One region of the Desulfitobacterium metallireducens DSM 15288 genome, then DNA from elsewhere that is predicted to be linked to it. Evidence: riboswitches for the same ligand, from Rfam matches in the RefSeq annotation. Region 1 holds a riboswitch; the other holds the start of a gene.

Region 1 (12,645 bases):
AATCCCCCTTTGTTATTTCCAAGTCAAATTTGTAAGGTCATTATATCATTTTTGTTCATTATTTTACGATAATTTTCGAGTTCTAAGCTAAATTGATAACATTTTATGAATAACCCCCATAAAAAGTAGAACGGGATGAGCAAGCCGGGTATCCTTTGGATAGGTGAGAATCACAGGGCATTCAAGTCCAATCGGCATGGATTGCAAGAAGCCTTTTTCGAGTTCCCAATGAATAAGGTTCTTCGGTAATATACTACACCCAAAGCCTTCATTAAGAAGCGTTCTAATTCCTTCAAGAGACTCAATGGTAATTAGTGAATTGGTGCGATCAATAGATACAGGCAACAAAAGTTCGTAGTCCTCGCCAAAAGAGGAACTTTTCGGCGGAAATAGAAAAGGAGCATATTTTTCAATATTGCCGGCAATATCAAGATTGAGTGACCCAGGAGCTACAAAACAAAGTTCTTCTGTACATAGTTGTTCGAACGTAAGCGGTAAATTCCGTTTTGGTTCCCCGCAGAAAAAGGCTAAGTCTGCTTGCCCATTCGCTAACAGGCCTACTAAACTTTCTTGCGGATGAGTAATTAAATGAAGTTGAAGGGTTGGATAGCGGCGATGAAACTCACCGATAAAGCGTGGCAAAAAGTATTTACCTAAATAATTATCAGCTGCAACAATAACTGTACCGCTTTCTAAGTCCTTTAAATCCCTGATGACAGATTCAGCTTGGTCAAGTTTAAGGAGAATGTCATCTACATAAATCAGAAGCCTCCGACCGGGATCAGTCAGAGAAATGTTATTGCCCATACGAACAAACAGCGGTAATCCTATCTCAGTCTCTAAAGCAGCTACTTGACGTGATATCGCAGGTTGGCTAAGAAATAATTCTTTTGCTGCTCCAGAAAAGCTTCGCTGTCGTGCTACTTCGCGAAAGGCTCTAAACTGTTGTATATCCACAAGGCTATACTCCTTTAGTATAAGATTTATGATAACAATGCATAACCATTATAGCTCCTGGTGTGGTATCTTAACAATATGATGTTACTAATTACCTATTCAGTTTGAGGGTTGCTCGGCTCCCAAGTTTTGTTCTTTCGGTAGTTAATTATGGCAGAGAAGTTATGAATTTGGAGGAACTATTTATGAAGGTTGGATTAATTCGATGTATGCAAACTGAGGACATGTGTCCTGCTACGACCGATTTTAAAGTTATGAAGGAAAAGAAACTTGCCTTTGCAAATGTGGAAGAAGATATCGAAGTAATTGGAGTAAATACCTGTGGGGGTTGTCCTGGAAAAAAAGCGGTTACTCGGGCTACAGAAATGATTAAACGTGGTGCTGACACAATTGTATTAGCTTCCTGTATTACAAGAGGAAATCCTATTGGCTTTCCTTGTCCACATGCCGAACAAATGAAACAAGCAATTTCTAAAAAGATTGGTGATACTATAAGACTAATAGATTATACTCATTAGCTTCCAATCATGTTAGCCATTTTAACTTACGTAAGTTAAGAAAGAAGGTAGCTTCAAAATGCTACCTTCTTTCTTGTTATAACAGTAAACCTAATTTATTTTTCAAGACTCATCATGTCCCTAAAAAGGTCATCTAAATACGCAAAATCACTAGGTTTGGATTATTACTAATCATATTGGATATCTGCTTTTATCTTTCGAAACTCTTCTGAAGAAATTTCACCCTTGGCATACCTCTCTCTGAGGATATCCAGAGCAAATTGATTTCTGCGTTCACTTAATTCTTTTTTCCTTTTGATATATTCGCGGGAATCAATTTCACACTTTGCGTATTGCTCTTTAAGTTGCATTATTGCAGGATTATCTGAATGGAGCAAATACTCATCATCGAGTAGACTGTTTCTTTCAATGTAATCATCATCACTGATTTCTTCGTTTATATATTTATCTTCAAGTATTTTTAAAAGCTTGTTATGTTTAGGATGATTTTTTTTCTTAAAATAGTCATTTGAAAAACTAAAGACCGCAATTGATACTATCACCATTAAAAAGATAAGAATAATTGTACCTCCACTTGCCCAGCCCGTGGCATAACCATGATTTGTACCTAATCCATATCTCATCATAATAAACGCCCCCCAAATTTACTCTTTTACTAATATTTCACTTTCCTATTTTGTTTTTGCTTGAATTCCTTTTATATTTTTAGTCTAACCGATGATTGTGTCAAAACTTTGTCAGGACTATGACAAAAGTAAGTTAATAATATACCTAATAGATGTCAGAAAGGCCTTGGGATTTCCTTATAAAAATACTAAGAAGCACACTATAAATTAAGTGTGCTTCCGTGAATTACATCGCTTTTTTCATTTACTTCACAATAAAGAACGAGGGTAGATGGCGATCCCCATACTTACTTGATGGACTGTTTACCATCTGCTGCTGATAATAGAGCACAGATGAAGCACCTCCGTCAAGATTAGCTACATTATAAGCACCCTGCTTGAGCATGATATCCTGAACGTCTTTGAGAGTAGCCCCGACCGAACCGACTTGACGTCCGTCAATGACCAGCATCAAGATTGTGCCATCCCGGGCTTGTCCAATCGCTGTCCGTGGAGCAATTCCCCATCCCCCATCGCCTTGGGTGATCGCAGGTTTACCATTAACGACAAGAAAAGGATCAAACGAGACTGCGTCACGAATACCCATCTTCTGAATTTGCGCAAAAGTATAATGCCCCAAGATCAGTTTATTGTTACGGTCCATTCCAATCAGATCATATTGATTCAAATTATCTTTATGGATAATTTTCCCATTCGAGATGAGAATACCCAAAGGATTTCCGCCGCTCCCGTTCCCTTCCGGATCACTAAACGCTCCTCCATTGATGACTGCAACAGCTCCCGTTTCCTTCGCTATCTCTTCGGCCTTTTCTCCCCGCGTCCCAAGATACTGCGTTGCTGCAACTTTAACTCGTGAGGGATCCTTGACCTTAAGTAAATATCCTTTAAACCCTTTTTGACTAATGTCGACCAAATCAATTCCTTTATCTTTATTTGTACCTAAAGTATTGATGGCCGAAGGATTCGAATTTCCTAGATTAGCCGCTTGATTACTATCCATAATTTTTTGAATCTCATCTTCACTGAAAAACCAGGTTGCCAAGTATTGATGGTTTAACGTCGTCATAGCTGTAGTCACCCATAAATTGCGTAACCCCTCAAAAGGTTGGAAAGGGGCAAATCGGAATCCGATAAAGATGAGGGAAAGAAGAGCAATCATCGTAACGCTCTTAGCACCAATTCGCCGCAGCCGCCTCTTCTTGCGACTATAATGATAAACCCCTGCAGGTTTTCCTTGTAACCGTCGTGGTTGCACCGTCTGACGTGAAGACCCGGGAATTCCTGTAGTACCCATGTTAACTTCCTCTCTTCGCTAATATTCAGCAATTATCTCTAATATACACCATAATTGCTTCGAAGAGTTTTAAATTTTTGTGAAGAATACTTAGAGGACTTTTACAAATGGTGTCGAAAAATTAAAGTTGCCATGTTTTACACAATGGCACATTTGATCTGACAAAGAAAGGCTTAATCAAAATGATAAAAAATAGAATGTCTCAGAAAATATTATTGTACAGTTTTATTCTCATTCTCCTCATTATTCCCTTAATCAATGATTCTCCTGAAGGCATCTATGAAATGATGTGGATTCTCTATTTATTACCTCCCATTTTAGTTCTCTTTTATCATGGCTATAAAACGGGCATCTTGACCGGACTCTTTTGTGTGCTATTGCAGTCTTCTTATGAGCTTCATGAATATTTCCTTCACCCAGAAGAATATAGCTTTAATAACTTTAATGTTACTTTCGCAATTGCCATCGCGATAACCACAGTAACCCTGAGTATTGGATTCTTAATGCGGCATAGGGAAAAAAAGCAAATCGAATTAGAGAAACTCAGTCAAGATCTTGAATTCTTGGCTAATCACGATACCTTAACTGCTCTTCCTAATCGCCGTGCGTTTGAGCAAAGGATGGATGAAGCGCTCCAAGAAGCTAAGGACACAGATCGAATGTTTGCCTTAATTTTTTGTGATTTAGATCAGTTTAAAAATCTCAATGACACGGCAGGACATCGCATCGGAGATTTAGTCCTCTTCGAAATTGCTCAGCGTGTAAAACAAATTATTCGGGGAGAAGATTTTATTTCGCGCCTAGGCGGAGACGAATTCATCATCTTTTTAGATGGCGTTTCCTCACCTGAGGAAGTCACGAACATCACCCAAGCTATCCTTTCAACCATAGAACAACCGATAATACTAGATACGCTGGAATATAAAATATCAGCAAGTTTAGGAATTGCGCTCTACCCTCAAGATAGTATTGACCCCTCCATGCTGCTCCAACATGCCGATATTGCAATGTATCAATCTAAAGCACGTGGCAACGGCAATTATACCTTTTTTACACCCGAAATGGGCAAGGCACTTTTACGCCAGACTCGCTTAGCATCCGGTTTGAAAAGTGCCTTAGCACGGAATGAATTTACCGTTGTTTATCAACCTCTATGTGATGCTAAGACAGGAGAAGTAACCAGCGCTGAAGCTTTAATTCGTTGGAACCATTCAAAAATGGGACTGATCCCACCTAACGAATTTATTCCTATAGCTGAAGAAACAAGAATCATCATTCCGATTGGAGAATGGGTGTTAAGATCAGCTGTCCAAGAAGCGAAACGATGGCATGATGCCGGACATATGATCATTGTCGCAGTCAACATCTCCTGCATCCAGTTGGAAGAGTGTCATTGCTATCAAAAGATTCAGCAAATTCTTGCCGAGACAGGGCTCGAACCGCAATTTCTTGAACTAGAAATTACTGAACGTGTCGCTCTTTCTAACCCTGAAGAGATGATCCGTATATTGAACAATCTTAGGTCCATAGGCATAAAGATTGCGATTGATGACTTTGGAACAGGCTATAGCTCCTTAAGTTATCTGAAGAAATACCCTGTCCACACCATAAAAATAGACCGATCTTTCATTCAGGATATCGCCTTCGAAGTGCGCGATAGAGCAATGTTAAAAGCTCTCCTGATTATGGCCAAGAGTCTTAACTTTTCCACAGTCGCCGAAGGTGTAGAAACGCCTGAGCAATTTTCTATTCTATCAGACATGGGATGTAACGTGGTTCAAGGCTTTTTATTGAGTACCCCACTCTCCGGCGAAGAGTTTTTTAATTTCATAACAAATAGGAGGATGGAAGAAGGTCAACTCCTTTCCTCGCTCGGTTAAGAATGGTTAGAATATAACGTTATCGTAAATCACCTATTTACAATCATCAAAAAGAGACTTATAATTTTCCTCAGAGTTCTATATAATTGAATAGTGCAGGGGGTGCTCCGTCGGGAGCTGAGAAAGAATCATCTTAACCCTTAGAACCTGATCTGGTTAACACCAGCGTAGGGATGCTGAAGACTGTCCGCGTAAATGTGGATTTCAAAGATAGGAATAGGCTTACCCCTCGGGTAAGTCTTTTTATTTTCTTAAACAGGTTGTTGGGGGGGGAAGATAGAATGGAGCATTAAATGGTGCTCAGACTGTTGACTTGATAACAGAAATTACTCGCACTAATACATTTTAAGTTCTATAACAGAAAGGGTTGAACACAAATGGAGAAGATTAAGAATTCATCAATGTTTCTTTTATGGGCTGGAGCAGCCATTTCAATTTCTGAAATTTATACCGGGGGGCTAACCGCTCCATTAGGACTGGCGAAAGGCTTAGCTGCTATTCTTATCGGACACCTGATTGGCACTTTGCTTCTGGCATTTGGCGGTTATATCTCTTTTCAAAGCGGTAAAACAGCCATGGAAAAAGTCCGCGACTCCCTGGGGCCAGTAGGAGTAAAAGTTATTGCTTTCCTAAATGTTCTCCAACTCATTGGTTGGGGTACAGTCATGATTATCCAAGCGGGAAGAGCCTTTGGCGGAATCGCTAATCTATCTTTACCGGTCTCCATGATTATAATGGGCTTTGCCGTCTTAATCTGGGCCTTTTTCTTTAATAACTATTCCAAAGCCCTCAATGATATTTTTGTCCTTATTCTGCTTGTCCTGAGCGTCATGATCTTTTTCCGCATTGATATGCAATCCCTCCCTCCAATAACTGGACAGATGAATTTTGCGACTGCGGTGGAACTCTCCATTGCCATGCCTATTTCCTGGCTACCACTCATTGGAGATTACACTAAAAATGGGCAAAGCAAAAGAGGGGTCGTTCTCTCCAGCTTCATCGGCTACTTTATCGGCAGTATGCTTATGTATCTTCTAGGCTTCCTCATTACTCTCCATACGGGGATGGATGTTATCGAATATATCGTGCAGAGCAATATGAAGTTTATCGCTGGCTTTATCATCATCATTGCTACGGTGACAACTGCTTTTATGGATATTTATTCGGCTGTCATTTCCTCTAAACAACTCTTTCCATTTAAAAACGAAAATCTAATGATTGTCCTTTATTCGTTAATTTCTCTTATGATTGCTTTTGTCTTCCCGATCGAAAACTTCGAAAGCTTTCTACTGATGATCGGCAGTGTCTTCATTCCAGTCTACACGATCGTCTTTATCGAGTATCTTACCCATTATAAAGGGCAGAGCTCAAAGCTCAATACGTTAGGCATCCTCATCGCGGCTTTTGGAACATTCCTTTATCAATACTTCGTCAATGTCGAATGGGGCTCACCGACGATTATGGTCTTTATTCTTGTTGCAGTAATTTATTTAACGTTAAAAAAAGTGATAATTCATGATGCTTTATCCTAACCGCATTGTCACTTTGCACGTTTTATAGTATGCTTGTAGCAATACCCCCATCAGGTATATATCCACTAAATAGATAGGAGTGGGAGTTGTGAGTAAAGCAGCATATGTTGATCCCATAAAATGTGATCGTTCACCGTTGTGTCCTTCTAAACGTTCTTGCCCCGAGAAAGCGATCACCCAGGAGAAATTAGGTTTTCTTAGTCGAGGACCCGCTTATGTAAATCCAGATTTATGCGTCGCCTGTGGGGTTTGTATCAAAAGTTGTCCCCATGGGGCCGTGAGCTTTAAAGGATCTGAACCCGGACAAAAAAAGAAAAAAAAGAAAACTAAATAATAACCCAACAAAAAAATCGAGGGAGATCACTTACTTCTTAAGTAGTAGTGATCTCCCTTTTTATTGAAATTTCTTAGCGACTTCGATGAAACACCTGTTTAGCAAATAACGTTGCGTAACAGCTTTTATTACTTATTTGACGAATTTATTCTCATTGAGTTCTTTGAACGCAAGATCCAGCTCTTCTCTTGTGTTCATCACGATTGGACCACCCCAGGCAATAGGCTCTTTGAGTGGTTTCCCGGATAAAAGTAAGAACCGAATTCCTTGATTTGAAGCTTTTACTCGGAAATCTTTTCCTTTATTAAATAGGACCGCATGCTTTTCCGAAATAAACGCTTCATTCTGGGGATCAAAGAAACCTTCTCCTTGAAGAATATAAATGAATAAGGTGGAATCTTCCTCCGTTTCGAAAGTCCATTCCCTATCTTTCTTTACTTCTACATCAAAATAGAGAGGTTTAACATAATCTCCTTCCAGTGCACCTGGTATTCCCTTATAGTTTCCCGCTATAATATGGACTTTGGAATCTTCCTCATCCACGATAGGAATATCGTGCTTTTGGATTCCTCTATACTGTGGTGAAACCATTTTATCTTTAGCAGGTAGATTAAGCCATAGTTGAACTCCAAACAACCACTCACTCCGTTTCGGCATCTCTTGATGAATAATTCCTGAACCAGCTGTCATCCACTGACAATCTCCATCAAGAATACTTCCTTTGTTCCCTAGGTTATCCCCATGTTCTATATCTCCTTTGATAAGATAGGTAACTGTTTCTATTCCTCGATGAGGATGCCACGGGAAACCTTTAGTATAGTCGTTTGGATTAACAGAATCAAAGGCATCCATCATCAAGAAGGGATCAAAATCTTGAGTATCATCATAGCCAATAACTCTGACTAACTTTACGCCAGCACCATCGGTTGCCCTTTCCCCGGTAATAATTTTATTAATAGTTCGAATATTGCTCATTCGACGAACCTCCTTAAATTCTTAAATTATTAAGACTCTCTTATAAGTATGATTAATTATAACACAAGCTTTAAATAATCAAACCTTTTTAATAATTATTTTAAATTTATGAAATTCTATCAAGGATTACACCGACTGATGTTACAAATCATCTTTTCCTGGAATATAATACCATGATATTGGGAAAGGAGGGGAGACTTCATGGTTTCTGTTGAGAACAAGAGAGTCGAAGATATGAATTATTTTGAACTACTGGCATGGTTAGGCATTGGTAGCTCCCACCCCGGTGGTTTCCCTGCAACTAAGTTGAATTTAGAAACAGTACAGATCAAGTCTGAATCATATGTACTTGACGCCGGATGTGGTAGTGGACTTACAGCCTGTCATCTCGCTAAGACGACAGGTTGCCAAATAATAGGAATCGATATTAGTCCTCAGATGATTGAAAAAGCCACCCAAAGAGCGAAAAAAGAAGGGGTATCACACCTTATAGAATTTAGGGTGGCCGATGTTGCCCACTTGCCTTTCGCCGAAAATTCTTTTGATTGGGTCATTGCTGAATCAATAACCGTATTTTTAGATAAAGTCCAGGTGTACAAAGAGTTCTACCGCGTGCTCAAGCCTGAAGGTCAGGTCGCCGATCTCGAAATGGCCTTGCTTCATGAGTTACCCGCCCCCCTCAAACCCCAACTGGCAGAGTGCTTTGGACCAAGCACCAATCCTCTATCCTTTGAAGAATGGTGTCACTCAATAACCGAAGCGGGATTTCAGAATGTAGAAATCAAAAACCCACAACCTTTAAAAAACAATGGGAACCTAATTGCGAGTGAGCTTAAGAAGGATTGGATCTTAATCAAAGATCTAGCTGACAAAGTAAGCAAACAGCCCGGGTTAATACCCAGGTTGCAAAAAAATGTGAGTTTCACGAGGAGAACCCAAGGTTACTTTGGATTTGGCTTGATCTATGGACGCAAACCCACTCCACCCGCACCTCCTGTTTCCCCTCGATTAGGCTTCAAACGCTGGCTCTTAAACTTGATCCACGCTAAGCAAGCAAAATAGAATATCGCGTCTTACGTTGCTTGATTTAGCCAAGCACACAAGTCTATTTCTTAGCGTATTCTACAGTAATAAAGGACGATCTATGAAAAAATATCCTCCACACGAGAGAGGGTGAAACCATGTTTGTGGCCGCAATTATTTCTATATCTGGGATCTTATTGTACGTTCTCTTAAAGCCCCCAGTCCATGCTCACTCTGAACAAATGAGCGATAACACCCAAGTTGATCTTGATAGAAATGCTACGAGAACGACAGCGGAAACAAGGATCAGAACCTCATAATAATTATTATTTGGAGGAAAAGACATGCCAGAATTAGTCATGACCTTTCTTACGATCATGGCATTCTTGCTCACCATGATTTTAGTGATCTGGCGACCGCGGGGGTTAAACGAAGCAATACCTGCTACCGTTGGAGCTTTCTTAATCGTTCTTAGCGGAAGTGTATCCTTCGAAGATTTAGGCACGATCGGCGCCACAATCAGCAGTGCTGCCATCACAATCATTGCAACGATCGTGATGGCCAATGTCTTAGAAAGCTTTGGATTCTTTTATTGGGCAGCTGAAGGTTTAGCCGCTAGATCAAACGGTTCAGGAATCCGTCTTTTCTGGTACGTGAATTTAATTTGCTTTCTAATGACGCTTTTCTTTAATAATGACGGGAGTATCTTGATTACTACCCCCATCCTGCTCATCCTTCTCGATAAACTCCATTTTAAAAATAGCGAAAAAATTCCCTATCTCATCTCAGGGGCATTGATCGCCACAGCCTCCAGCGCACCCATCGGCGTCAGCAATATTGTTAACTTGATCTCCTTAAAAATCGTCGAAACAACATTGTATATGTATACTTTAATGATGTTTATCCCAGCGATCCTCGGCTTACTCGTTCTATTATCCCTTTTGTTTCTTCTTTTTTACCATCAATTACCGCGTAAATTACCTACGCTAAAAGCAGGACTCTTCGAGACGTACTTGAATGGACCTCCTCTTCATAAGGTGCGGCGCCTTCCTTTTCAAACTCATCCTCCGCATCCACATCCTCCCCATGATACTACTCCGGGAGATCATCCTGTCCCTCCTCACCTGCTCCCTCAACCTCACCCTACGCTTCAACCTCCTCACCTAAAAGACCGCAACGCCTTTATGCGGAATATTCTTCTCTTTGTCTTTTTTGTGAGGATCAGCCTTTTTGTAGGTTCATATTTGGGAATCCCCATTTCGTGGGTTGCTGTTATGGGTTCCTTACTCCTGCTCAGTTGGCGATGGTTATTTTTCAAAATCTCCCCAGCCGATTTATTGAAAAAGACTCCCTGGCACATCTTCGTTTTTGCTTTCGGGATGTACGTTATCATCTATGGTTTAAACAACATCGGCTTAACCCATTGGTTAGTAAACGTCTTCCACCCGTTAGTTTATGGGGACTTCTTCAAAGCCAGTTTAGCCATGGGATCACTCATCTCGCTAATGTCGATATTTTTCAACAATCATCCGGCTTTATTAATAGGAACACTAACCTTAACAAGCATGCAACTCGATCCTTACACGCTGAAGATTGCTTATCTCGCCAGTGTAATTGGCAGTGACATGGGATCCTTAATCTTGCCAATTGGGACTCTTGCTTCGTTAATGTGGTTGAACATTCTAAAACAGCACAACATTAAACTTCTCTGGAAGGATTATGTCAGCGTTACGCTCCGAGTTATCCCCCCATCTCTTTTATTTACACTCATTTTTTTGGCCTATTGGGTCGAGTGGATCTATCAATAGCAAAAACAACTCTCCTCCCTCCTGGTGCAATTAATGTTATGATTAAAATATACGTGAACCAGGGGGAATAGCTATGGATCTCAGAACGGAAGTCAATACGATAACCTATGTCTCCAATGCTGGCGTTCTAATCCAGCTTAAAGATAAGAAAATACTCATCGACGGCTTGTGTCATTCTCGGCAGCCATTATACAAGGACCCCCCGCCTGAAATTGCGCAAAAAATAAAAGGGGGCATTCCCCCTTTTGATAACCTGGATCTTATGCTGATCACACATCATCATCCTGATCACTTCGATCCCCTCGGTATCCATGAGTTTCGAAAAAGCAATCCCCAAACGATAATTTTCTCAACCCCTGAAGTGATTTCTAAAATCAAAGCGTATGCTTCCGACAATGAAAATAATCTAGTCGAATTAAACACCGAGCTGTACCATGAGGAAAAGCTCACCTTAAAGGGAATTGATATCCGGATTTTCTCGATGCTCCACATGGGTAAAGGCTATGACGATGTCCATAATTTTGCTTACCTGATTGAATATGATGGCGTAAAGCTTATGCACGTTGGAGATGCCAGCCCCGTGCGCGAGAATTTTAGTGAGTTTAACCTTAGAGCCGAGAATTTGAATTGCCTTATTGCTCCCTTCCCTTATATCGCCCTACCTTCGGCACGAATCGTGATAAAGGAATACATCCACCCTCAGCAAATATCGATTATCCATTTGCCTAATAAAGAACACGATCGTTTCGGCTGGGTCAAGGCAACTCATAAAAGTTTTGAGAAGATCAAAAGCGATTTCATCGAAACGCTATTTTTCGAAGAGTTAGGAAGCTCTCATCTTTTAAATTCTAACCATTTTTCTCGTCTGTAACTTTTCAACAAAATATGTGATTAAAGCGAAGAACCCGATGATTCCAGAGAATCTGAGGATAGTTCCTGCAGAACTTGATGTACTTAATTTATCGTCTCTCTCTTCAAATTCTCCACCTGGTACTGCCTCAAGTTTTCCACGGCCAAGTTCTTTCCCCTCTAATTCACCCTTAAATTTTCCCTCAATTCCTTCAGGCGGAATTTGCCTTGAGTTCGAAGTCATCGTTGTTCCCGACTGAGAGATTTGGGGAGCGACTTGAGTATCAAGAATTTGGAAGCCTCCGAAAAAGATTACCAAAGCCAAAGCGACTCTAGCTAAGACACGCATCAAGCTCGTAGATTGGACCTTGAATACTTTTTTCATCATCACTGCAATCCATTGCCAATGAAGTCCGACGTGCACACCTACGATAATTAGTGTGAGATAAGACACACCAAGATGGAGAGCTTTAAACCCGTGTTGATCCACTGCACGGAAACCAGGGAAAATGATCTTGGAAATCATGAATCCACTTACAATAACTGCGATCATGGCTATAAAAAGCAATATGTTCAGGAAATAACCCAAGCGTGCTTTACCTGGCAGCTTCCGGTCAAAAAGCCTTAGCGTTACGGTTTTGATCCATTGAGCATTAAGCAAGATATGTACTAAAAAGCCAACTCCGATTCCCAGACCCACACTTTCATGAAAAAAAAGTCCCCCCATGACTTTTGCATTAAAGAGTAACGCAAACGCTACTGCAATAACTCCATCCAGGATTAATTTAACGATATTTTTATTCTTTAGCATCCGACCGATAACCTCCAAATCCGAACTTTGTTCTGACG
Region 2 (12,645 bases), 410 kb from region 1:
ATAACATCCAGTACAGGTGTAGTTGTAATCCACATTACTCGCTCAGACATCTTTAAAGCAAGGTCTGATATTAGATTTAATTTTTTCTCATATTCCCATTTCTTGACTTGAATCTGTTTTGTAACCCTGTCTATTCTTATATCATGTAGGCCGCAATTCAAAAGCAAGATGTTGTACGTTGTTCCCTTGTTATATTCGTCTCTTAAATATTCGAGGACCATCTTAGAATCACCGGCATTAGCACCAACAGGTTTATCCAAATCTCCATCAACTATTTCACTTGTCCGGCCGAAATTATATTTACTTTTTATCATTTCCTTTAAAAATGGGCCATAGTGTATTGAAACGCTATCGCCAATGACAAATACTGTCTTCCGCTCCACGATATAAAAGACCCCTCTTTAATCTTCCTTCGACAGCAATATAAACCTGACACAAACGACTACACGCCTTGCTCAAAAAAATCCGCGCATGGACGCGCGGTCTTCGCGTACGGTTTCGTATAACGTTCTGGGTATTCACGAAGCGTCATACTACTTTCATCTTGACAAGTTTCGTGAATGCCGTGTTCGTATTATAGGTTCATAACCAGTTCAATCTGGGTATGGACCATTTTTCTTTTATTTTCCTTTATACTTAAAAAAAACTGGGTAAAGAACGTATGCCGTGTTGGGACCTAGATCCCGTCGCATAAAGTGTTCACACCCTCTTTGGCACCAATACTTTGATTGAGCTGGTTGGGCCTTGAGCCCGTATCACAACGCGAACCTAAAGGTGGTTGTTAAAGATGGAACCCGGTAAAAGAGGAGGTTTTTCATGATTGATGTTCCTGTGTTAAGTATTGATATTTCTAAGTCTAAGAGTGTAGCTGCTTTGTTTAAAGGATATCAAGAGTCTGTTTCCAAACCTTTTCCTTTCTTGCATTCTCCGAGTGATATGTCCAGGTTAACAGATAAGCTTATTAAACTTGAAAGTGAAACTGGTAAACGCCCTCATGTAGTTATGGAAGCAACGGGTAACTATTCCAAGCCTATTACCGCTTACTTTCAAGATGCGGGTTATAAAGTGATCGTTCTTAATCCTCTCCAAACTCATGCTGAAAAAAAGAAATCCGTCCGCAAGGTTAAGACTGACCCCATTGATGCGAATCGGATTGCTCAGGTTTATTATTTGAATGAATTTATTGAAGCCAAACCTGTTGAGGATCACATCTTGGAATTGCAGAACCTCTGTCGGCAATATGATAGCTTTAATACACTTTATACTGAAACCCAACTTAAGTTTCGCTCCGTTTTAGATCTTGTTTTTCCTAAGTTTGAATCCGTATTTGCTCACTTATGTAGTCCTACTGCTTTACGAGTTCTTTCTACCTTTCCATCGCCAAAAGCAATTTTATCCGCAGAACGGGAGCAAATTATCGAGTGTCTTAAGCCTGCAAAGAAATCAAGAGACTGGAACGAATTAAAGACCGATGAACTCATATTGGCTGCTAAGGAAAGTTTGCCTTTTAACCGGGCCCAACAGTCAAATATACGGGTTTTAAGGATGTACATTGAACTCCTCCTATCCCAACAAAACATTCTGACTGACATACGGGCTCAAATGGTTTTTTGGGCAAACTTCTCCTCTGATTATCCTCTTCTCCGTTCTATCCCTGGCGTAGGAGAGGCTACAGCCACCACCATTCTTGCTGAAATTGGTGATATTAAAAGATTCCCCAGTGCAAAACAGTTGGTCGCCTTTTCAGGCATTGATCCATCTGTATTTGAATCGGGAAAGTTTAAATCGAGTAATAACAAGATCTCTAAGAGAGGGTCACCCTATCTTAGAAAAGCAATTTATCAAGCCACTGTAGCGGGGATTAGTAACAGGGCTAGCGGTCCCTTAAATCCAATTCTTAGAGACTTTTACCTTCGGAAAATTAATGAAGGTAAACCGGTTAAGGTAGCTATTATTGCCACGGCTAACAAAATGCTCAGGATGATCTATGGGATTTTATCCTCACAGCAGCCTTTTTCAATCTCTAATTAGCAATTCTCTATAGACTTAGATATCCCTTTTATTTACATACCCTTTTTACAAACTTACAACACGTAGGCCAGCTTTGCTATACCTATTTTTCTTGTCAATTACTTTAGAGAAACTTTTACTTGACAGCAATTAGCTGGTTTATATGATGGAATATGCCCCCAGACGCATACTTAAATATACTCTTCAACCAACATCGCAAATAACATGTTATCCCGCCATAACCCTTTTACATATTGAGCTTTAATAAAATGTCCTTCCAACCTCATGCCGGATTTTTTAAGAACCTTGATAGAAGCTACGTTTTCGGGATCACAGGTAGCGATTAGCCGATGTAATTTTAACGTGTTAAACCCGAATCCGATGAGTGCTTTTGCAGTTTCAGTCCCGTAACCAACCTGCCAATAATCCGGGTGAATGAAATATCCGAACTCTGCGGTTCTAAAATCGTTCTGAGTCAAAAGACAATTTCCTATGAGTTGGTTTGACTCCTTCAGAACAATGCCCAGCACAAATATCTTTCTATCGTTATCTTCCTGCATTCCAATTTGTTTGTCGAGAGAATTTCGTGTTGCGGCTAGATTGTTTGGTCCCCAGGTGAGAAACTTCACCACTTCCTTATTAGCCTTTACTCTATGAACAGATTCAAGATCTTCCGACGATAACTCTCTTAACACTAATCTTTGTGTTTCTATTGAATCTATTTGAGCCATGTTTAACACTCCCAAACGACAAAAAGATTTTCCATGATAGTTAAATTAAGGCCCTATTTACACATTCATAGGTTGCATATTCTGTCATATAACGTTTTATTAATGAACCAGGTTCGTATAATCTCCAAATACGGAGGTATTACCGAACAAGGTTCGCAAATTTTTACTTTATATGTCTTCGTCCTACTGGGATAAATATCCTTCTGGGTCCGATAATTAACTATGTTAAACTGCCCGATAATCTAATCACGATTTTCAGCCATTATTTGTTACTATATTTGTATTCTAAACCGAATAAGAGAAAAATTTTTAAACTTCCGGTTATTCTTATACTGAGACGCATTTGTAAGATAAAGCGAACTACCAAAACTATATATAGGGGAGTCGGAACGTGATGCAAGAACATAAATCGATACAAGAAATGTGGGTAAATTATATAAATTTTATTGGCGAGGATATTATTGGTACAGATAAAAAATATACCTCATGGCATTTTTGTGACAATGAAAAAGGCGCCAATGATTTGTCAGAATTAGTAAAAAATGGCATTAAAAGAGCTACTACTGGATTGTATTATTTTTATGAAATAGAGGGGGAAACATTACCTAAAGCTGGAGACCTTAGTATTATTACAGATTGGCAAAGTATTGCCCAGTGTGTTATTGAAACCCAAAAGGTGAACTTGATGCCGTTCAACGAGGTAACTGAGGAATTTGCTAAAATTGAAGGGGAAGGTGACAAGTCACTAAAATTTTGGCGAGAGGTTCATATAAGTGCTTTTAATCGGCAGTTAGAAGAGATTAAAGTGGAATTTAGTGATGAAATGTTAGTAGTGTGTGAGGAATTCGAAATGGTTTACAAGTAATTCACATCATTCTTTTATAGCGAACTAAATGGGACGAAGCTCAAGGGGCCGCCGTCCATGGCGGCCTCTGAGTCTGGGTACGTACGGCATCGGATAACAACACGTTCCCGCCACTTAGAACAGATGAATGCGGTTAAGATGCAGCGGGAACCTTCGGGACGTTATCCGATACCGTACGCAAGAACCGCGCGTCCATTCGCGGATTACGGTGTGTGATTGATAGTGCGCTCTTGTAGAAAAATGTGAACTACCGATTATTTATAAACTAAACGTCAGAGAACAAGCAGGAATAAAATGAAAAATGGAGGTATTATGAATAAACGAGAGCGAATTAAAACAGTCTTTTTATATGGTATTTTTATTTGTTATATACTTTTGTTAATTAAAATATTGTTCTTATCAAGAGTTTCACTTTCTGAGTTGTTTAATAGTCAAAGGACTTTGGTTAGATCAATCAATCTCATTCCTTTTCATAGTATAATGGAATATATATTTAACAACTCTGCCACTATAAAAAAATTCGCTTTTGGTAATGTGGTTGGCAATATAGTTATCTTTATTCCCCTCGGTATATATTTGCCATTATTCAAAAATGATAAAAGAGTAAAAACCAATCTGTTGTTTATATTTATAGTAAGTTTATTTGTTGAAATCATTCAGGGACTTTTAGGCATTGGAGCATCAGACATTGATGATATAATTCTAAATTGTTTGGGTGGATGGATTGGTATTTTAGGGTATAAGTTTTTATTATTTATATTACGAGATGAGGAAAAAGTACATACGGCAATCACAATACTATCTGCTATCGTAGGATTACCCGTTATATTATATTTATTATTCACGGTGAGAATGAGATTCTGAATATCTTTATGCATATTCAAGAAGATACCCTACACAAAAGGAACGTAGAAATTAAGCATAATCTACAGTAAATTTAATGCACAAATATTCATATAATGCGCATAAGAGTATGAATGACCTGTAAAATGGGATAGCCACGATTTGGCGTTTTATGACTTGCCAAGTCGTGGCTATTTTCTTCTAAAAATCTGAGGATTCCAGTGCTAGTAATGTGCTGAAAACTTGAGATTTTTTGTGTTCTTATTTTAGTAAAGTATTCACTTTTAAAACTTTTTCAATCAATTCATCTAAGGTTTCATCGGGAATAAGGATGAGAATCTCCAAATTTATACGATCCGGGATGGTAATCACATCGGGGAGTCGATCGAATTTCTGAAGCATTCCTTCTAGATCCCGGATAAAATCGCCGTCACATTGTCGATACTCAGCGACTGTTGGCATATCGGCTACGGTTAATCCTCCCTCACGACAAGCCTTAAGGATCGCTGGGGTATTTCTCATATTGATGAGACACCGTGTCAGCGGGAAATATTTACGAATACTGAGTAAGGTTTCAGCCATATTTACGGAACCCCCGAGTTCAGGCTGGCCGAGTGTCGTAGTCGTGTTTTTATAGCGGAGTATTCTTCCGGGAATTCCAGCTACTTCGTCAAGAGATTGGCTCTCAGGCGATGCATAGGCAATGTTGGCCCCAATTTCAGGTATCATTCTATAGATATTCTCTTGGCAGAGTTTGTTTACCGCCGTTTCAAGCTCTGTGCACAGCGTGGTTGGAGCTTCAGAGAGTGAACTAAAGAATACATCCCAGAATTTATCAATAGCAGGCGGGATAAGCTCATATTTATTACCTTCATCGAGGATGTAACAGCCTTCTTCTGGAGTCGTCACTTTACCGACTATAGCCGATTCGATTCCTTGCGTCATAAAGGCAGCCCTTAATTCTGCCGTTTTCTCCGGTGCACAGGTCAAAACTAAGGTCCCTTCACTGATGATTTCCAAGGGATTAAGCTTCAAATACTGACAAAGAGCAGCAATATCTTCAGGTACAAATATCTTATCCTGATCAATGAGCATCCCTTTACCCGAAGCTTGAGCAATTTCCCATAAGCCTCTCTTCACGCCGCCTTCAGTAGCGTCATGCATGGCGTGAACCCCACCTACAGTTGCAGCGATATGCGCATCTTTAACCACTGACACTTCTTTAATTCTTGCTGCTGCTTTCTGGACCAGCAAAGGATCGACGACGGTAGACAAAAAATCTTTATGCTCATAACCCAATAAAGCTCCTGCCTCAATCGCGGCACCTTTGGTGATGAGAACATCATCCCCAATTTGAGCCCCCATTGGAGAAATATACTGATCAGCGAGTCCCCAAACGGTAATTCCACCGATGGTAGGGACCACAACAGCACCATAATAACCCGTATGTCCACCCACGATAGAAATTCCTAATTCATGAGCATACTTGCTAATGCTTTTAATCAGTTCTTCAACATAACTTTCTTCAGTCTCTGGAGGGAGAAGTAATGAATACGTCATAAATCGGGGTTCGATCCCCATGACAGCAACATCACTTGCTCCAATATGTACCGTGACGTAGGCGAAATCATCTGCCGACATCGTCATGCTGGGAAAGATGGGATCTTCAGCGACAGCCATATACTGATCGCCGATTTTAAGTATAGCTGCATCTACCCCCATATGAGGTCCAATGATAACTTCGGATTTTGATTCACCCGTAAAAGGCAAAACACTTTTTTGAAAAAAATCATCATTTACTTTTCCGTTCATCAATTTATACCTCCTCTGTTTTTTCTTCGATCAAAATTTTCAATCTAGGTCATCGTTAGTCCGCCATCGACACGAAGGCACTGTCCAGTAATGAACCCGGCCTCCTTCGAAGCCAAGAAAGCAACGGCACCGGCAATATCCTCCGGCAAGGCCAACCGGCCCATCGGCGTTAAACGAATCAAAATTTCCCGGACATCTTCCTGGGTCTCCCGACTTGAGTCCGTAGGATAAGTCAAACCTGGCGCTACACAGTTAACCGTAATTCCAAACGGTCCGAGCTCTTTAGCTAAATTACGGCTATATCCTAAAACAGCTGCCTTCGCCGTCGTATAATCATGGTACGGCACGACCGGAAAATCCATAAGATTTGTGACCATATTAATGATTCGCCCATACCCTTGACGCTTCATCTGGGGCAATACAGCCTTACAGAGGTTAAAGGTTCCTTTAAGGCTACCGTCAATTTGCCCCTGATAATCCTCCCATTCCAACTCCCAAGCCGTCTTGCGCGTCTTAGGATTAAACGTATAATGATGCAACGCATTGTTCACAACAACATCAATCGTTCCTAAATTATCTAAGATAGCCTTAACCATACCGTTGACTTCAGAAGCTTGTGTCACATCGGCCTGCAAGGCTAGGGCATGTCCACCCTCATCTTCAATTTCTTTGACCACCTGTTCTGCTAAATCTTCACTTTTTAGGTAATTAACGATCACCATCGCTTGCTTTTTCCCGAAATTCTTGGCAATCGCTTTGCCAATTCCACGGCTTGCTCCAGTGACTAAAACAACTCTATCTTGCATAGCTTCCCTTCTCTCTGCTGACTAGCATTTAGTAGGCTTCCACATCAGGGTCATAGATTTCCGCTAACTGCTCAACACTGCGTTCAATATCGACAAAGCGAACCAAATCTAACAAATTAAAGCGTCCGTCATGATGCCACCCCGGAACCCCTAACGTCATTTGACCGAGAGCCGTAATCCGCGTTACCCCTTCGCGTGCTAAATGCACTGAGATATCCTCTAAACGGTTAGGACTCACGGCAAGTCCAACCGTTTGTAAATAGTCACGGTAAGGACGTAAGTCGCTTACACACTCCTTGAGTTCATGACACGCATAAACATGAATGGTCCGGTTAAGAGGAGATCCCTCAAACCCAGGTTTACCCTCGTAAATCACCGTCCATTCCGTTCCTCCTGCACTTCCATAAACTTCGATTTCATCATCCTGGAAGGATAGTGCTTCATAACGATTGCGAACTGAACGGATGGCAATCGCTTCTTCGTCCGTCAGTTTAGCCCGAGGTCGGCGCTTTTCGTAATTCTCGAGTTCAGCGGCGAGTAACTGAGCAAATTGCCTCACGCTAATCGCCCCACCTTCTTCAACCCAGACGGCTTGGGGCGATAAACAGCTTTGCTGATCATAAACCATCACATCATGAGCTAACCGGTGAACCGTGTCTTGGTAGCGATCAGCCGTTAACGCCTCCTTACCGATCGCGGCAAAACTCACCTTATGTCCGTAACCCAATACCGGAATATTCTTAGTAACCTTCTTACGAAGCTTCTGGACCGTCTCACTCGAACCATAAACAATAACCGCATCAACCGACTTAAGCACCGGCTCTTCTAAATCAGCCGTGCCCCCTTTCCACGGAAGAATCGCGAAGCAATTCGCCAATTCCCGATCAACCTGAGCTAAGCTTTGAGCAAAAAGCACGGGCAACAAAGGTTCCGCCGAAGAAGATTTCCCGATCCCTCCGGATTTAAGCAAAAGCCCCATGATTATGCTCCAAAGGGGCAGACCCGGGACATTTCCAGAGAAAACATGAAAAATCAGCTCTGGTCCATATACCCGGCTCATCCCCCCTGTTTTTCGAGGCCGAAAGCCATCCAGTAAGCTCGGATTATCGAACTCTTCATCTAAAAAACGATAAATATCCTTTTTTCGAAATCCACGCATGTAGCGTTTTAATTCTAAGCGAATTGTTTCCCCATCATACCCTGTCAGAGGAGGAAGCACATGTTCAGCAATTTTACGCAACGGATAATCTGGGTTTAGCCAAAGTTGAACTGCTTGATCAATCCGTTCAATAATTTGATCCGTCGTTAAATTGACTAAATATGCGTTACGATGCTTAATCACCTCAGCACAAACTTCAGCTACAATTCCTCCATTTAATTCAGGAAATTGAAGCGTATACCCACCGTACCGTCGTTCCTGATAAGCGTCAAATGTAAGGCCTTCAGGGACAAAATAAGCCGGAATTAACTGGTGTTCCATATTCCTCACTTCCTCTGCTCAGCGATCAACTGATCAACCGCAATCGAACACCCGCGGGGCTCAGCCCCCTTCGATCTCCCGAGCAAAACAAAACCGTCTGGAGTTTTGTATCCCATATCCTCTGTTAAAACAGCTAAACACGAATTCCAATTGGCTAAGTCATAATGAGCCAGCAAACCTATTTCACCATCAGGAACAGCTTCCAGCGTGTCCGGATCTAAAACCTGGATTTGGGTCCAGGCTGGCCCGATTTTATCATAAATGACCTGACCCCCAGAGAGATACGTTTCAATTGTGCGATCATACATTTGTGAACAGAGCTCCGTCATTCCGTACATATTGATACAGAGCTCCCGTGGAACGTCAAAGAACGCTTTGAACCATTCATATAATTCATCCGTCATCACTTCACGTGCTTGCCCTTTTAAGCCGCCTGTATCAAACACCCGACTTCCTTTCGGCAATTGGAACTTCTCCCCTTGCTCCTGACAATAATCGATGAAATGAACATAAGCAAAAGTCGCGCCCAGCAGTAAAACGGGTTCCTGCTCTGCGACGCTTTGTTTAAGCGCAGCAACTAAGGTTGGCATATCAAACCCGATGTCTTGATGGAAGAAAAGCTGACTTCCCTCACTGCCCAATTCCTTAAACGCTCGAGATAGATATCGCGACAAGGAAGAGTTTTGATTTACATCATCGCCCGGGGACAATACTAAAATCCTCATTTTCTCCCGATCCGGAAGAACATAATTTTTAAAAGGAAAAATCATCGATGCATCCCAGACCTTAAAAGTGGGATGATAATTACGCCCCTTTTTTTCCGGATTGGTACTGCCACTCGTCATGAAAACAGGAATCGTCTCGTCGATAGGTTCACACGCTAAAGTAGACTCCTTGAACATCTGATAAGAAATCGGGGGAATATCCTGCCACCTCTTCACGGTTAGGGGTAACTTGCGACGAAGCTGACAATATTTTCTATAGACGGGATTCCATTGATATTGAAATTGAAAAAGTTTGAGAGCTAAAGCATTAAAATCGTCACTAATCTCCGGAGAGTTACTCGCTTTATTTTTAAACTTCTCGATATAGTCAAAAATGTCTTCAACCATTTTTTCTGAGTCTACCCTCATCAAATTCTACTTCCTTCTGTTAAAAATTAATAATAAAAACCGTTCATTAGAAAATGAGCGGTTTTTTACTCCAATATTACTGTCCCTCCGCTGGCATTATCCAGATCAGGTATCACGGTCGGCAGTGGTCTCAACTGCCCTCTCAGCTCAATTCCTTAAGCTCCCTCTATTTAGTTACATTCTTCTTACAGAACTACTTCATAATAAGTAAAGATTAGCACGATTATAGGAAACGTTCAAGTTCTCATCCGAATGTCCCTATCTTTTTCCCTGTTATCGATCTTTCCAGCTTCCAGTCCTTACCTTGACTTTTAACGGATTACGTGCTATTTTTTAACCAATATCTAACCTCATAGTTAGGCAGGGGAGCTGGAAAAGGCCGGCTGAGATTTAGACCTGATGAAGTCTAAGACCCTTTGAACCTGATCTGGATAATCCCAGCGTAGGTGAGCAATACTCTGTAACAAGAAGAGCGCAGCCCTACCTGGAGTTGTGCTCTTTTTATATGTTTAAATCATTCGTTTTTATCCCTAAGGAGGATTTTGTCATGAAAAACGTTTTAACCATCGCGGGCTCTGATAGTAGTGGGGGTGCCGGAATTCAGGCTGATTTGAAGACTTTCTCCGCTCATGGTGTTTTCGGAATGAGTGTGATCACTGCTGTCACTGCTCAAAATACCCAAGGCGTGTTTGCGGTTCAGGATATTGATCCTGATATTATCGCTAAACAAATCGATGCTATCTTTGATGATATCTCTGTCGATGCCGTTAAAATTGGGATGGTTTCTCAAATTCCCACCATTAAGATCATCGCGGAAAAGTTAAGAGAGTATGCTCCGGAAAAACTCGTCGTCGATCCAGTCATGGTCTCCAAAAGTGGTTACCACCTTTTAAATCCCGACGCTGAGCTAACTTTAATTCAGGAATTATTACCCCTCGCTACAGTTGTTACCCCGAATATTCCTGAGGCCGAAGTAATGTCCCACCGTTCCATTCATACCCTTGAAGAAATGAAGGATGCTGCAAAAGCGATTTTCCAGATGGGTGCTAAAAACGTCTTGCTTAAAGGCGGTCACCTTGAAAACGACTCCACGGATATCCTTTTCACTGGAAAAGAATTCATTCCTTTCTCATCTGCCCGAATTAACACCAAAAATACGCATGGAACAGGGTGCACCTTGTCTTCCGCAATCGCCTCAAATCTTGCTCGCGGAATGAGTATCGAGCAAGCGATTGCCCAAGCGAAGGAGTATATTACGATCGCGATTGAGCATTCGTTAGCCATCGGCAAAGGCGTCGGACCAACGCATCATTTTTATAGCCTGTATCAGAAGGCTGGACTTTTGAACGATTAGAATTAGCTTGGAGGTTTATTCATGAACATACAAGAGAAATTAACGGCTGCTTTATCCGCCGTAAAAGAGAAAAGCCCACTTGTCCATCACCTCACGAATTATGTTACCGTCAATGACTGCGCTAACATTACCATCGCGATTGGTGCCTCTCCGGTTATGGCGGATGAGCTATCTGAAGTAGAGGAAATGGTGAGCATTGCTTCTGCCTTGGTTCTCAATATAGGTACTTTGAATTCCCGAACGATCGAAAGTATGCTCGCTGCTGGGAAAAAGGCGAAATCGCTGGGCATCCCCATTATTCTTGATCCTGTAGGCGTTGGAGCTACGACTCTGCGCACAAAGACAGCGCAACGAATCATTGAAGAAGTACAACCCACCGTCATTCGCGGTAATATGTCAGAAATCAAAGTGCTAGCCGGTCTTGATGTTAAAACAAAAGGCGTTGATTCTGTCGCAAGTGAAGAAAATGCTGAAATCATTACGAAGAAACTGGCTACTGAATGGAATTGCATTATTGCGATCACCGGTAAAACAGATATCGTATCCAATGGTAAGCAAGTTTGCCGAATCGACAACGGCCACCGCATGTTGTCCGATGTTTCCGGGACGGGCTGTATGTCTACTTCCCTCATCGGTTCTTACTGTGGTGCAAATCAAGATTATCTAACCGCAACTGTTGCCGGAATCGCCTCCATGGGGCTTGCCGGTGAGCTTGCTCAGCAATCGCTTACCCCAGATGAGGGAATTGGTACGTTTAAAATCCATCTCTTAGATAAAATCTATAATCTGACCCCTGAAAGTTTAGCGAAAGGGTGTAAAGTGACCTGTGAATAAATCAGATGTCGATTATCGTTTATATCTTGTCACCGACCGTGAAACTCTAAAAGGTCGTGACTTATGCCAATCCATTGAACACGCGATTCTTGGCGGAGTAACGCTCGTCCAACTCCGGGAAAAATCCGTTTCCACTCGGGAATTCCTAGAACTTGCCCTAGCCGTCAAAGGAATCACAACCCGTCATGGAATTCCCCTGATCATCAATGATCGTCTGGATATCGCTTTAGCGATTGATGCTGATGGGCTTCATATCGGCCAGGATGACCTTCCGATGCCCCTAGCTCGGAAATTATTCGGTCCTGACAAAATCATCGGGGTCTCTGCTGGTACCCTAGAAGAATCGCTTCTTGCAGAGAAACAAGGGGCTGATTATCTTGGTGTGGGTGCGATGGTGGCAACCCCCACTAAACCAGAAGCTAAAATCGTCACCTTTGACGAATTAAAACAAATCAAAAAATCCGTCCATATCCCTGTTGTGGCTATTGGCGGTATCCACGAATGGAATGCCCGCGAAACCATGTCCTCAGGAATTGACGGAATTTCTGTAGTCTCCGCTATTTTAGCTCAGGACGATATCAAAAGCGCAGCTCAACAACTCTTAAAAGTCATCTGCTAAAACGTGCAAGCCTCCGGATGCGGAGGCTTTGCTCTATTTAAGCGGATTTAAAAGAGCCTTATATATGGATTCAACAACATCCAGCACTCTTTTTAGTACGATTTCAGCAACATATTGTTTTTGCTGAGGCCTCTCCATAATAGGCACATTTATTTTAC

The links. A riboswitch is a leader RNA that binds a small molecule or an ion and turns the genes downstream of it on or off. The one in region 1 is predicted to bind thiamine pyrophosphate.
Region 2: another riboswitch for thiamine pyrophosphate. It lies ahead of DESME_RS02940 (LuxE/PaaK family acyltransferase); the one in region 1 lies ahead of cytX (putative hydroxymethylpyrimidine transporter CytX).

The regions. Positions count from the first base shown of each region.
Region 1 covers NZ_CP007032.1:1,019,064-1,031,708, reverse strand. Annotated here, with positions in the region: gene DESME_RS15320 (LysR family transcriptional regulator) at 88-957, opposite strand; gene DESME_RS04935 (CGGC domain-containing protein) at 1,143-1,475, shown strand; gene DESME_RS04930 (SHOCT domain-containing protein) at 1,643-2,101, opposite strand; gene DESME_RS04925 (phosphodiester glycosidase family protein) at 2,346-3,395, opposite strand; gene DESME_RS04920 (putative bifunctional diguanylate cyclase/phosphodiesterase) at 3,611-5,275, shown strand; TPP riboswitch at 5,364-5,466, shown strand; gene cytX (putative hydroxymethylpyrimidine transporter CytX) at 5,677-6,807, shown strand; gene DESME_RS04910 (4Fe-4S binding protein) at 6,896-7,141, shown strand; gene DESME_RS04905 (pirin family protein) at 7,274-8,116, opposite strand; gene DESME_RS04900 (class I SAM-dependent methyltransferase) at 8,318-9,178, shown strand; gene DESME_RS04895 (ArsB/NhaD family transporter) at 9,484-10,947, shown strand; gene DESME_RS04890 (MBL fold metallo-hydrolase) at 11,021-11,818, shown strand; gene DESME_RS04885 (DUF4405 domain-containing protein) at 11,789-12,607, opposite strand.
Region 2 covers NZ_CP007032.1:607,444-620,088, reverse strand. Annotated here, with positions in the region: gene DESME_RS02980 (SGNH/GDSL hydrolase family protein) at 1-383, opposite strand, end outside; gene DESME_RS02975 (IS110 family RNA-guided transposase) at 817-2,031, shown strand; gene DESME_RS02970 (GNAT family N-acetyltransferase) at 2,202-2,741, opposite strand; gene DESME_RS02965 (ASCH domain-containing protein) at 3,136-3,606, shown strand; gene DESME_RS02960 (VanZ family protein) at 3,919-4,470, shown strand; gene DESME_RS02955 (thiamine-phosphate synthase family protein) at 4,711-6,261, opposite strand; gene DESME_RS02950 (3-oxoacyl-ACP reductase) at 6,306-7,067, opposite strand; gene DESME_RS02945 (acyl-CoA reductase) at 7,096-8,547, opposite strand; gene DESME_RS02940 (LuxE/PaaK family acyltransferase) at 8,553-9,680, opposite strand; TPP riboswitch at 9,746-9,857, opposite strand; TPP riboswitch at 10,033-10,146, shown strand; gene thiD (bifunctional hydroxymethylpyrimidine kinase/phosphomethylpyrimidine kinase) at 10,228-11,034, shown strand; gene thiM (hydroxyethylthiazole kinase) at 11,056-11,868, shown strand; gene thiE (thiamine phosphate synthase) at 11,861-12,487, shown strand; gene DESME_RS02920 (CinA family protein) at 12,521-12,645, opposite strand, start outside.